2 regions of the Neobacillus sp. S1227 genome follow, and region 2 is predicted to be linked to the other one. Evidence: riboswitches for the same ligand, from Rfam matches in the RefSeq annotation. Region 2 holds a riboswitch; the other holds the start of a gene.
What was found. A riboswitch is a leader RNA that binds a small molecule or an ion and turns the genes downstream of it on or off. The one in region 2 is predicted to bind ZMP and ZTP.

Region 1: another riboswitch for ZMP and ZTP. It lies ahead of ACZ5AE_RS28315 (phosphoglycerate dehydrogenase); the one in region 2 lies ahead of ACZ5AE_RS27460 (bifunctional 5,10-methylenetetrahydrofolate dehydrogenase/5,10-methenyltetrahydrofolate cyclohydrolase).

What each region holds. Positions count from the first base shown of each region.
Region 1 covers NZ_AP038276.1:5,707,747-5,714,827, forward strand. The annotation lists gene ACZ5AE_RS28290 (ABC transporter ATP-binding protein) at 1-171, opposite strand, end outside; gene ACZ5AE_RS28295 (ABC transporter ATP-binding protein) at 164-934, opposite strand; gene ACZ5AE_RS28300 (branched-chain amino acid ABC transporter permease) at 918-1,877, opposite strand; gene ACZ5AE_RS28305 (branched-chain amino acid ABC transporter permease) at 1,882-2,766, opposite strand; gene ACZ5AE_RS28310 (ABC transporter substrate-binding protein) at 2,928-4,088, opposite strand; ZMP/ZTP riboswitch at 4,351-4,429, shown strand; gene ACZ5AE_RS28315 (phosphoglycerate dehydrogenase) at 4,479-5,678, shown strand; gene ACZ5AE_RS28320 (amino acid permease) at 6,270-7,081, opposite strand, start outside.
Region 2 covers NZ_AP038276.1:5,522,134-5,529,214, reverse strand. The annotation lists gene ACZ5AE_RS27465 (hypothetical protein) at 304-1,011, shown strand; gene ACZ5AE_RS27460 (bifunctional 5,10-methylenetetrahydrofolate dehydrogenase/5,10-methenyltetrahydrofolate cyclohydrolase) at 2,207-3,046, opposite strand; ZMP/ZTP riboswitch at 3,099-3,183, opposite strand; gene ACZ5AE_RS27455 (Type 1 glutamine amidotransferase-like domain-containing protein) at 3,377-4,045, opposite strand; gene ACZ5AE_RS27450 (GMC family oxidoreductase) at 4,899-6,581, shown strand.

The DNA.
Region 1 (7,081 bases), 190 kb from region 2:
GCTCCCGGTCTTTGGCTTAATTAACCCGGCAATTGTTTTCATTGTCGTTGTTTTGCCGGCTCCGTTCGCCCCAAGGATGGTTACAATTTTCCCCTGCTCAACTTCAAGGCTGACTCCCTTGAGGGCCTGAATTTTCCCGTAAAATGTTTCAATTCCTGTTACTTTAAGCACTTTCATCTTCCTCCTTACCGAGGTAGGCTTCAATAACAGCTTGATTGTTTTGAATTTCCTCTGGTGTGCCTTCAGCAAGCTTTTTCCCGAAATTTAAAACGACGATTCTGTCACAGAGCTTCATCACAAGCGGCATATCATGTTCAATCAATAGGACGGTTATGCCTTGTGCTTGAACTTTTTTAATTAAATCATACAGCTCTTCGGTTTCCGTTTCGTTCATGCCTGCTGCAGGCTCATCCAATAATAAAAGCTTCGGATCGCTGGCCAATGCCCTGGCGATTTCAAGTCTTCTTTGCTGCCCGTATGCCAGGTTCTCCGCGACCGCGTCAGCATATTCAGATAGGCCAACTAATTCCAGCAGCCTAAGCGCGGTTTCACGCAGCCTGTTTTCTTCTGTCCGCTGAGACTTTGTCCTTAGCACACCGCTAAAGACGCCGGACCTGCTGCGGGAATGTCCGCCCACCAAGACATTTTCCAAAACCGTCATTTGCGAGAAAAGACGAATGTTTTGGAAGGTCCGGCAAATTCCCTTATTGGTGATCTTATGCGGTTTAATGCCGGTAATTGTTTCATCCAGAAATGTAATCTCACCCGAAGTTGGTGGGAACATATTCGTAATCATATTAAACATGGTTGTTTTTCCTGCTCCGTTAGGGCCAATGAGTCCATAGATTTCTCCCCCTTTAATGGAAAAAGAAACATCGGTTAACGCGGCAATACCGCCAAAATTTTTCGTGATGTTGTTAATTTTTAGAACCATGTTTACCCCTCCTCTTTGACAGCTGAAGCTTCTGTAAAAGGGGAACATCAATAATTCCCTGTGGACGGAACGCCATCATTAAAATCAAAATGGCACCGTAAATCATATAGCGGTATTCGCTGATAAATCGTAATACCTCTGGCATCAGGGTCATGAAGGTGGCACCGAAAATTGAGCCCCAAATCACTTCGCTTCCCCCGAATACCGCGAAAATCAAGATTTCAACGGCACGGTGGTAAGAGAAGTCTGCCGGGCTGATATAGCCCATGACATGTGCAAATAAAGCGCCTGCAAAGCCTGAAAAAAGTGCCCCTTGAACAAAAGATAAAACTTTGTAATAGGTGATATTAATCCCCATTGCCTCTGCCGCTTTTTCATCCATTTTAATGGCTGCAAAAGCCCGGCCGACACGAGACTTATTTTGTCTAATAATAAACCAGATAACAAAAATATTAATGATGACTAAAATGATTAGCACCAATAAATAAACGTATTGATTATTTTTCAAACCAATGTCCATCGGATTAAAACCGGCATCTCTTGAAAATTTAAGCAGTTCCCTGCCGATTTGCGGAATACCAGATAGACCGACAGCACCTTTAGTAAGGGATTCCCAATTGATAAGGAACACGCGAATAACTTCACCGAAGCCAAGCGTAGCAATGGCCAGATAAACCCCCGTTAACCGGAGTGATGGAATACCAATTAGAATGCCGATGATTCCTGCAACGACGGCACCGGCAATGACACCAACGACAATCGGCACATCGTAATTAATTGTCAATAACGCAGACGTATAGGCTCCAATCCCCATAAACCCGGCGTTCCCTAGAGAGAGTTGTCCGGAGGAAAGGGTCACATAAATGCTCAAGCCCAGAATAATATTAATCATAATAAACGAAGCAACTTGAAGGTAATACGGATTTAAAAAGTCTCCAAGCATATCATCACGGCCTTCCCTCTGATGTCTTTTGGCCGAAAAGTCCCTGCGGCCTGATTAAAAGAATCACGATGATTGCGATGAAGGCAATAGCATCCCGATATCCTGAATCTCCATAAGCGACAATGAGCGTTTCGGCTAAACCAAGAATCAACCCCCCGGCCATAGCGCCCTTCACATTACCCATCCCGCCAAGGATGATAATAGCAAGTCCCTTTAACCCCATTGATAATCCCATTTGCGGGTTGACTGAGTTGAACGCCATTCCGACCAGAATTCCGGCGATCCCTCCCATTGCAGAAGCAATTACAACCGTCAAAGTGATAATTCGCTTCGTATTTACCCCTAGAATGCTTGCTGTTTCTAAATTCTCAGCCGTTGAACGAAGAGCTTTTCCCGCTTTTGTTTTTGATAGCCAATAGGAAAGGCCTAGCATTAAAACGACGGAGATGACAAAAATAACAATTTGTACGACATAAATCGTAATGGAGCCAATTTGGAAATGAATTTCTGCAAAAGCATTTTTAAAAGGATGATTTCCTGCTCCAAATAAATGATGCGATAAATTTTCTAATAATATTGATACGCCAATCGTGCTTATTAATGGAGCAAGATGGGAAACGCCTTGTTTCCCGCGCAGCGGGCGCAGTGCAAGGTTTTCCATCAAGAAGCCTAAAATGGCTGTAACAATGATAGCTGCAATAAACGCCAGCCAAATCGGCCAGCCCAGAGTATCCGTTACAATTACTCCAATAAAAGCGCCAAACATAAAGATTTCACCGTGCGCCATATTAATGATGCCTAGAACCCCAAAAACAAGTGTAAATCCAAGGGCAACGATGGCATAGATGCTTCCTAGTGTGATTCCGTTAATTAGCTGTTCTAATAGCAAAACATCTCACCCTCTAACTCCAAATTTTTAAAAACCAATAGTAATGAAAGCTCCCCGCCGGAAGGCTAAAAAGCCCGGAGCGGAGAGCAGTTGTTCGAAGTGTTCAATTAAAAACCCTGATTGTTCTTCCTGGGCCCCTTCAAAATTAAAGAAGGAATCGCTTATTCAAAGATTTGGAATTTGCCATCTTTGATGATAAGAACAGTTGGATCCATCACTACGTCTCCATCCTTATCAAAGGAGAATTTACCAAGAATTCCTGGGAAGTCCTTAATTTCTGCAAGAGCATCACGCAATGCATCACGGTCTGCTTCACCCGCATTTTTCAGAGCCTCAGCCATGATGTATAGTGCATCGTAAGCCTGCGCAGCAAACTGGTCTGGTGTCTTTCCATATTCAGTTTCATATTTTTTCACGAAATCTTGAACCTTTGGATCATCTTTTTCAGCAAACCAAGGAGTTGCCACAATCAGTCCATCGGCAGCTTGGCCAGCGATTTGAATAACCTGTGGAGAGTTAAATCCGTTTCCGCCGACAAATGGTACATCAATGCCCATTTTACGAGCCTGGTCCATGATTACAGCACCTTCATTGTAAAGGGCTGAACATAGGATTAGGTCTGGCTGAAGCCCTTTGATTTTTGTTAATTGCGCATTATAGTCAGCTTGGCCCTTTTGGAAAGTCTCAGTTGTTACGACATCAAGCTTCATCTTCTCCGCAGTCTTTTTCATCGTGTCATAACCGGATTTTGTGAATACGTCGTCATTACCGTAAAGAATTGCAACTTTCTTCACTTTATATTTATCGACTGCTTTTTTCACAGAGGCAGGAATAGCTAGTGCTTCAGGCAGCGAGTTTCTGAATACATAGTCGCCAATTTGCGGGATTCCATCAGCAGTTGTAGATGTACCCATAATAGGAATACCGTTTAAATCTGCTTCAGGGCCGACAACATTCATTTCGGTACTTAAAGTAGGTCCCAATAGTGCTACAATATTATCGTCACTCATTAACTTTTGAGCTGCAGATAAAGCCTGTTCCTGCTTACCTGCTGAGTCTTCAACAACAAGGTCGATTTTGACATCACCTTTTGCATTAATTTCTTTCTTCGCTAAATTAAAACCATTTGTAATAGCTTCGCCGTATGCTGCTCCAGGTCCAGTTAGATAGGAAACAACACCGATTTTTGCTTCCACTGCCTTGCCGCTTTCTTTAGAGTCGCCCTCTTTTCCAGAAGTTTCTGAATTTTTACCACATGCTGTTAAAACAACAAGTAAAAGAACAGTAAATAGCAAAAACGACTTATTAAGGATTTTTCTCATGTCCTTCTTTCCCCCTATTTTCGACAAAATTAGTTATATATATCTATTAAATACTAATATTATTTCAATGTAAAGAATTTATAGTGAATTTTTAGAATCTTATTTTTATTTAAAAAATAATAAAACGCTTACATCCCTTTAACTCTAGTAATTTACTTTTTTTTAAAATAATTTGAATATTATTAATACAATTATTCATATTTATAGAGTTTGTTTAGGGTAGAAAATTATGAAAATTTGTGATATGATGAAATCAGTTTAAAAGGCCGTGTGTAACTGGCGAGACGCGGATAACCGCGAGGGAGCACACGGTGTCGAAGCCGTTCGCCTGGGCAGAGGTAAGGGAAATATTTCCCTTGCCTCTTTCTGCTTATAAAAGGAGGAAGAAAAATGAGCACGATCGCTTTAGAAAAAGTGAACACCATCAAAACCCTGAATAATATCGCGGAAAGAGGGCTAAACGTATTCAATAAGAACGGCTTTCTGGTTGACAACGGCAGTGAAAATCCTGATGCCATCCTTGTTCGCAGCTTTAATATGCACGCGGTAGAATTCGGAGAAAATTTAAAGGCTATCGCAAGGGCAGGAGCAGGTGTCAACAATATTCCGGTCGATAAATGTACAGAGCAAGGTATTGTTGTATTCAATACCCCTGGGGCAAATGCCAACGCTGTAAAAGAAATGGTCCTAACCTCATTAATAGCTTCATCCCGAAACCTTTTTGCTGGTGTAGCTTGGACTAAGTCGCTAGATGGTGAAGGTGAACAAATTCCAAAGCTTGTGGAAGCAGGCAAAAAGCAATTTGTTGGAAAAGAAATTAAAGGGAAAACATTGGGTGTCATTGGATTAGGAGCGATAGGTGCACTAGTGGCAAATGATGCGCTTGATTTAGATATGGATGTTATCGGATTTGATCCATTTATCTCTGTCGATACTGCATGGAAGCTATCTCGCAATGTGCAGAGGGCAATGACGATTGAACAGTTATTTGCGGAATCTGATTATATAACTGTACACGTACCGTTAACCGATGACACAAGAGGAATGTTTAACCAAGCAACCTTCAGCATCATGAAGCCTGGTGTTCATATTCTAAATTTCTCCCGTGGTGAGCTTGTCAATGAAACAGACATGGCTGCCGCTCTTGAAGGCGGAAAAGTTGGGAAGTATATTACTGATTTCCCAAATGAAAATGTGCTCAAAATGAAAAATACAGTACCGATTCCGCACTTAGGCGCCTCCACAAAAGAATCAGAGGAAAATTGCGCGATCATGGCAGCTCGTCAAGTGAAGGAATTTTTAGAAACAGGAAACATCAAAAACTCAGTGAATTTCCCAAATACCTGCCTCCCTTATACTGGTAAACTGCGCGTGGCAGCATTCCATCAGAATGTTCCAAATATGGTTGGACAGATTACATCTGCAATATCCAGCTATGATTTAAACATTGCTGATATGGTCAACAGAAGCCGCGGGGGTTATGCGTATACAATTATTGACATTGATAATAGAGTAAACGGCGATGTTATTCCAGGTTTAGAGGAAAAAGTAAAACAAATCTCTGGAATGGTGACAGCTCGGATTATTTAATTAGGAAATTAAGTTAATATGAAAAAGAGGGTGTCCCAAAAGTATAACTTTTAGGGACACCCTCTTTTTCTATTATGTCTTTGAAAATGGTCTGTTGATTTCCGCTCCAGGCGGCTTCGCTTTCCGCGGGGTGGGCGGTGAGCCTCCTCGGCGTAAACGCCTGCGGGGTCTCACCTGTCCCACTACTCCCGCAGGAGTCTTCGCCGCCTTCCGCTCCAATCAACAGTGTGAAAAAATAAGAAAATCATTCCATTTGGTATAATGAAGTTACCACACAAACACAATACCGGAAAGGAATGACTTTCTTATGTACATAAATTATACCACGACAGGCCAATTGGTTCTACCAATGGATATTGAGGTCCGAATCCCCGAACATCATCTATGGCCAATTGTAGATTTGGCTGTTGAAAAGATGAATCCAACTATCCTTAGCTCCTTTCATCCAGGGGGTTACCCTCGTTTCGAACACAAAAATTCCGCAACACTGACCAAAAATAAATAAAAAACTGACTCAAAAGGGTCGTCATTCAACGACCTTTTGAGTCAGCCTCATTTCTTTTACTCAATTTGAATCTATGCTGATCATTATCATTTTTTCTCTTTGTTCCCTATATAGAAATACAGAGCAAATAATAGAATAAACCATAGTGGTGTCAACAATAGGGCCGGACGGGTAGCATCGGCGAACAGCATGATGATGAGAATCGCCGCAAACATGGTTAGGACCGCGTAATTAACAAATGGTGTAAAAGGCGCTTTAAATTTTGATTTTGCCTGTAAATCCGGACGAGTTGTCTTATACCTTACATGACAAATCAGAATGACGCCCCATACCCAAATAAAACAAATGGCACTTATCGTGGTTACGATTCCGAAAGCCTGCTCCGGAATAAGTTTGCTAAGGAGCGCTCCCCCTGTCAGAATAAGACCCGAAACCAATAAAGCGTTACTTGGCACATGATTTTTATTCAGTCTTGCAAAATTGGCTGGTCCCTGGCTATTATTGCTTAAATTAAATAAAATCCTGCTTGTTGAAAACATCCCACTGTTACAAGCAGAAGCGGCTGAAGTTAAGACAACAAAATTAATAATTCCCGCGGCAATCGGGATCCCGACTAAGCTAAACGTTTTGACAAACGGACTTTCAGCGGCATTCAAATCCGTCCATGGGTTAATACATAGAAGGACGATCAATGCGCCCACGTAGAAAAATAAAATCCGTAAAGGAATTTTATTAATGGCCGATGGAATGCTTTTTTCCGGATTGGCTGTTTCTGCTGCCGATACACCCACTAATTCCACACCAACGAATGCAAAAACGACCATTTGGAATGAAAGCAAGAAGCCTGTGACTCCATTTGGAAAAAAGCCGCCATGTTCCCAAAGATTTTTAATAGAGA
Region 2 (7,081 bases):
AGCGTCACGCGATACGGATAAACGCCTAGACGATGCTGCAAAAGGCTTGGCGTTTTAACAAAAAGAAAAATAGTGGAGATCTATCTCAGCGATATGCATTTAAACAAAATACACGACTTGAATAAGGTTAAAAAGATGTTCTGTAGATAAAGGGTGCTGAAGCGTTAGAGAACTCAATCAAAGACAAGTGTCTTCCTTAATAGAGTTCCTCTAGAAAGGAGTATATTGTGTTTTGTATCGCTGGGCGATATACTTGAAATAAACCAAAAAACTTTCATAATGTAATAGAATAGGAGGGCCGATATGAGACGTGATATACAACCGAATGAAAGAGCTTTCTCTTCTAAGGAAGTGGCAGAAGAAGTGGGGATTGCAACACCCACGGTTCGAAAGTATGGCCAAATCTTAGAGCGAAATGGATATGAGTTTTTAAAAGATGGCGATCGGCGTATCTTTGTTCAATCCGACCTTGAAGCGCTTATATCGTTGCGCGATACAGACAAGCCCCTAGACGATACAGCTAAAGAACTTGTATATCAACAAAAAGAAAGATTAGAGCGATTCAATGAAACACAAATAGCGGTATCCGATACATATGAAAATTTACCCGAAGACCCCAATCAATTAAAAGAGGTATTAAGGTTTTTAGTCAATGAACTCGCAGCCACACGTGAAATGAACGTTCAACTGACAAACGATATGTCACAACTTAAAACGGCGGTTTCTCGGTTACAACAAGATCATCATAGTATAAGTTCTAATATTGCAAATTCGGCGCAAAAAACTCAAGTTAAAATTGAAAAATTAGCGGAACAACAAAGGACCGATTATGAAACATTACTTCAACAAGAAAAACAAATGAACGAATTCTTACAAATAGAAATACAAAATATGCGTGATGAACAGAAAAAAGAATGGCATTCACAAAATGATTTTAATAAACGTTTAGAGGAAGCGATTCAAAAACCTAAAGGGATATTGGAGAGGCTTTTTTTCATATTCCAAAAATAAGGTGACTATTTAAGTTTTTTATTTAACAGTGTTATGTGAAAGCAAATTTTTGATGAAGGTGCATGTGATACATCTTCCTTAAAATACTTAATGAACGATTAAAGCGTAAGGATGTATCTGATCTTATTCTTGTTTCGTATCGCGGGGCGATACACGAATAATTAAATTTAGGACCTTCATAATTTAATAATATAAGGGTCCAATATGCGACATGATATCCATCGAATAAACAGGTTTTCTCTACAAGCAAGTGAAAAAAGAGTATGGATGAAACATTAGCTATTTAAAAGGATGACCAAAACTTTGATCTAAATGTGTATACGATTTAATAAAAAGGCAAACCCCGTATTCTTTTCAATCCGAAATTGCTACATCTTCCTCAAAATAGTTAATGAACAGTATGCGTAAGGATCTATCGGCACTTATTCTTGTTTCGTATCGCTGGGCGATACAGGAACAAATCAGATTTAGGCCCTTTATAATTTAATAAGATAGGGGTCCGATATGCGTATTGATCACTATCGAATAAACAGTTTTTCTCTATCAAACAAGTGAAAAATGAGTATGGATGCAACACTAGCTGTTCGAGAGGATGACCAAATCTTTGAGCTAAATGTGTATGTGATTAAATAAAAAGGCATTCCCCGTATCTTTTTCAATCCGAAATTGTTACATCTTCCTCAAAATACTTAATGAACAGTAATGCGTAAGGATCTATCGGTTCTTATTCTTGTTTCGTATCGCCGGGCGATATAGGTACAATTATATTTAATACCTTCATACTTTAATAAGGTAGGGGTCCGATATGCGACATGATATCCATCGAATAAACAGGTTTTCTCTACTAAGCAAGTAAAAAAAGGAGTATGGATGAAATATAGCTGTTTGAAAGGAAAGCCAAAATCTTGTGTATGCGATTTAAAAAAACAGCAATCCCCGTATCATTATCAATCCGAAATCGGGGCTTTATAGCGGCACCCGATATAGACATGCCCCTAGACGATATCACAAAGATATTCCTTTGTTTCGAATAGTCGGATTCATTATTCTTCAAATTTCAACAAATTCCCGGGAAATATCTGAAATTTTGCTAATGGGTGTTAAAGCTTACCACTTCGCCAAAAAACGCTCAGAAAGTCTGAGCGTTTTTACGTATCATGTATATTGTTAATTTACAGTTTAAACATATGGTGTCTTAAATCGACATTTTTTCTGCAGAATCAACTGTATGTTTCAACAAGGTCGCAATGGTGATAGGTCCGATCCCGCCAGGAACAGGAGTGATGGCACTTGCCGCTTCGAAACATGTGTCATAATCAATATCCCCAACATTGCCTTTGTTATAACCTGCGTCTAATACAACTGAACCCTGCTTTAACCAGCTTCCCTGAATAAATTTAGGCCGGCCAACCGCCGCAACAACAATATCCGCCTGCTTTAAGATTTCAGGTAAATTGGCTGTTTTTGAATGGCATGTCGTAACGGTCGCATTGGCATTAAGAAGCAGCGCGGAAACAGGTTTTCCTAAGATAGGGCTCCTGCCCACTACCACCGCATGTTTACCCTCAATTGGAATCTGGTAGAATTCTAACATTTTCATAATGGCAGCGGGAGTACAGGAGGGATATTCTCCAAACCCTAATGCCGTCTGTCCAAACCCTGCACTTGTGACACCGTCTACATCTTTGCGAATATCAATGGCTTCAAACGCGGCACGTTCATCAATATGCGACGGAACCGGATGCTGCAAAAGAATGCCATGAACAGCGGGATCGTTATTTAACTCTTTAATTTTTTCGATCAGCTCTAATGTCCGTGTTTCTTCGGGTAATTGCACGCGAATGGACTCCATGCCCAGTCTTTTGCAAGCATTTCCTTTCATTCTTACATAGGTTTCTGAAGCGGGATTATCACCAACTAAAATCGTTGCGAGGCATGGTGTAATACCATTATTTTTTAAAACTTCAATTCGAGCTTTCAAGCCTTCCTTAATTTCTGCCGCAACTACATTTCCATCCAAAATGATTTTTTCCATAACAAGCCCTCCTGAAAAAATGTAATAAAAAAGAGATAAGGATGATAATCCTTATCTCTGCCCAGACGACCCGACATATATAAAACACAGCTTCCTTGTGGTCATTTCCACATTTGTCGTCAGTAACTGTGTCCATTTCGTTGTTATAAGTAAAAGATAACATATAGGGATTGAATGTCAATGGATATAAGACCCAAAATATTCATTTGGAAATGTCCTAGTGATTTAGTAATCTGTTAAAGGGTAATAGAAGACCCAGTCAAGTGAAATCATATTTTCATCACAAGAATCTCGCTTAAGTTTTTTGATATGTTTAGCGGCGGAGTAATATCAGTGCGAAAACAGTTTCCAATGCCCTTCGGTGACAACTTCGACCTCTCCGTCGATCACTTTGATGGCGGTTTGATCATCAATTGCATACGCCAACCCCTGCATTCCGGCTGCCCATCTCTCTGCATTAACCATTGTGTTATACGGCAGCATCTCGTGATCCAAATGCGGGAATATGGCAAAATCGACAAGTCCCAGCGTTTCATCACCACCGTTGGGTGGAGTCCAGCCAACGAAGAAGTCCCCGATGTTAGGTGCCATCACCATGCTCCCAGCACTCATTCCCACATAGACTGCGTGCAGCGACGGCAAGAGGTCTGCCAGCCCGGATTGCCGCATCCAATGGCACAGGTAGAGGGCGTCGCCGCCCGAAACCAACAGGACGTCCGTCTCCCGGACCAGCGGCACCCAGCGGTCTTTGTCGATGCTTGGCAGTGCTGTGAGCTCCAACACGCCGACGGACTTCCAGCCCAGGTCGACCATGGGATTTTCTTCTTTCCCGCTGATGAACTCCCAGGCTTTGACGCCGGGGCCGACCCAGGGGTGTCCGTACATCGCTGTGGGGATGCACAGAGCGTTGGATTCGGCGATTGGCTTGTCCAGCATGTCAACCAGCGCGTCACGTATGCTTTTGTTATTGATGCCTGCAGATGTAAGTAGTAATTTCATAATCTCAACTCCTTGTCGTTACAAGCTACTATTTTTTAGTGTATTCTGAAAGGCAAGAACTTTTAAGTAAACATATACCCGATAGCACACTGCCTAAACCTTTTTGGTCAGCAGCTAAATGCGAAATGATCATAATGGTGTACCAACTGCATTTTAACCTATTTTTCCATATTCTCAACGGTAACCTTTTTTCTGTGTGCGGAAATCTTATAAACAATTTTCGCCTCAACCAGATTGATATTATTTTTAAACTTATCCTCTAAAAATTTCAGATGATTTTATTTAATATTCTTCACTTTCAATCAAGAATCCTTTTTATATTAACCTGCCCCGTTAGTGAAGCAAGGATAACTTTAGAAATGTGCAATAAATATTAGCTTATATACATTTTTCTTAAGAGTAGCGATTCATAATTATAATGCTGAAACATACATTAATTAATTTCAGAAATAGCAAAACAAGAGGCTAACCGTCCAAAAATGCAATTGAAAATGTAGCCTAATTTGTACAGCTTTTTGTATCTGTTGTTGCATCCAAAACATAAAACGGTTCAGTTCACATACTGAGCCGTTTTTTAATATCCATTTTTTGTAGCTTGTTGAACTAACGCACCCCGTTTGTTAAGTGAAGTCCTTCACAAACTAGTCCTTATACAATAAAAATAAACTGATTAGTTTGTTACTATTTATTATTAAAAATTTCGCCCGCCCATTTATAGATTAAATTGGCAACAGACGTCAAGGAATCAGAGGTAGGGAAATGAACTGGGCATTCACCCAAACATAGATATTCGTCATACATACTATATAAGGATTTTTAATCAGACTTTTTGGACTTTGAAAGGAATGATGTAATGTTTCCGAAGAATACCTTTGATTATATTGTAATCGGGGCTGGAACTGCTGGTGGAGTAATTGCAAAAAAATTATCGGATGACATAACAAACTCTGTAATTGTCCTTGAACCAGGAACAAATATGGTTAAAGAGCTAAGCAGTCCTTCTGGTGCGGTATCAGGGATTTTGGCTTCCGATAATAGGCATTCCTTTAATATGCTTACAAATGTACAGCCAGCTATTGGGAATCAGCAGCTAAGAATATCAAGCGGCAGAACTATTGGGGGAAGCTCTGAGCATAATGCCATGTATGCAGTACGGGGAAGCAGTGAACTTTATGATGAGTGGGCGCGCTTAGTTGGAACTCAATGGAGTTATAACAATGTCAGTTCTTTATTCATAAAAAATGAAACATATAGAGGAGAAACCCAAGAACCCGAAGAACGCGGAAGAAGCGGACCCATTTTTGTCAGACAGCAAACTATTCCCGAAGATGGGCTAACCATAACGTTAGCAAAAGCAGCATCAGATGTATTAGATATTCCCATAGTTGAGGATTACAATACTGGCATAAGGGATTGTACATTTTTTAAATCACAATTTTTAAATAAGGAAGTGAATGGACACTTCGTTCGCTCATCTACTGCCACAGGATATTTAAATAGAAAAATTGTAACACCAGGAAATGAGTTCCATCCAGATGAAGTTGGAGTTGGAAGTAGGAATTTGGTTATTTTCACCAAAACAACAGTGAATAAAATTCTATTAGAGCAAGATGGAACAATTCAAGTTGCCGTGGGTGTTGAATTTGTCAGAAACGGTAAAACAAATACAGCATACGCTAAAAAGGGGATTATTATTAGTGCAGGTAATTTTTCCTCTGTTATTTTACAACGTTCTGGAATTGGGAACCCAGATGACCTGGCTAGAGCGGGTATTGAAACAGTTATAAACAGCCCCAATGTAGGGCACAACTTTCAAGCCCATTTTACAATCGGAATGGGAGTGGAAGTTAATACCAAGCGAATTTTAGACCTCATGTCTGCAGATCCAGACAATCCATTTCCACTGGGTGCTTTTAAAGGAGACGGAAGAAGTGGAGGTCGCCGCCTACAAATATATGGATCCTCAACACCAACGTTTCTCCCTACTCAAGATGTACTTGCTAATAATTGGGGTTTTGATCCTAAAAAGAAGAGCAATATTATGAGCATTGGACTTTTTGACCTAAATCCAAAAAGCAGAGGGACTATATTGGCTGCACACAGCGATCCTGAAGCTTATCCTACCATCGACCTTAATCCGCTTGGAGACCCGGATGACTTAGATTTCATGGTTGATCAGTATATTGAGAGCTATAACATTATGAAGAAAGCACGTGAACTAGACCCTGAAGGCATTTACAAAATTGTTTACCCACCTGAAAAGATCTTTGAGATAAGCAATAAAGAAGAACAGCGTAAAAAATTAGAAAGTTACGTAAGGGCTTCATATCGCAATATCTTCCACTTCGGAGGTCAATGCAGGATGGGCAGAAGTATTCGTGACGGCGTTGTAGATGGATATCTAAATGTCTTTGGTACCAAGAACCTGAAAGTCGCCGATCTTTCTATTTCCCCCATTTTACCTGATGGCAATACTGCTATTCCGGCACAAATGATTGGATTAAATGCTGTTAAATTTATTCGGGACCAAAAATGAGTAAATGAAATCAAGCATAATTTAAGAATAAGCTAAATAACAAGAAATCCATTTGTTATTAATAATGAAAAAGGTCGTTTATTAGAAATAAAGAGTTCCGTTTTAAGTTGCTTCTCTCTATATTTTTATCAAAAATCTCATTCTTTTTATTATAGCTATTTAAAAAAAGCAAAACTCGCCATAGTTTGGCGAGTTTTTTTATTCCGTAATTCTTGAACCTTTTTCCACTAACCTGGCAGTTATACACATTATCAGCAAAAAAACGTTAATGTGATGCACCTTTTATCCATGTTTATCTTCTTCAACAAACCTGGCCCGTCACTTAAATAAGAAAAAGCGTCTCCGCATATTACAGAAACGCTACAGTAATTTGATAAGCATATAATTGATAAGTGTTTTTCCCTTTCTTCTAAGCCTGATACATAGCCATATCGGCGTGTTTCCATCTTGGTGGAAAAATTGGTATAACAATAACTTCATTATTTTTAATCATGAAATGA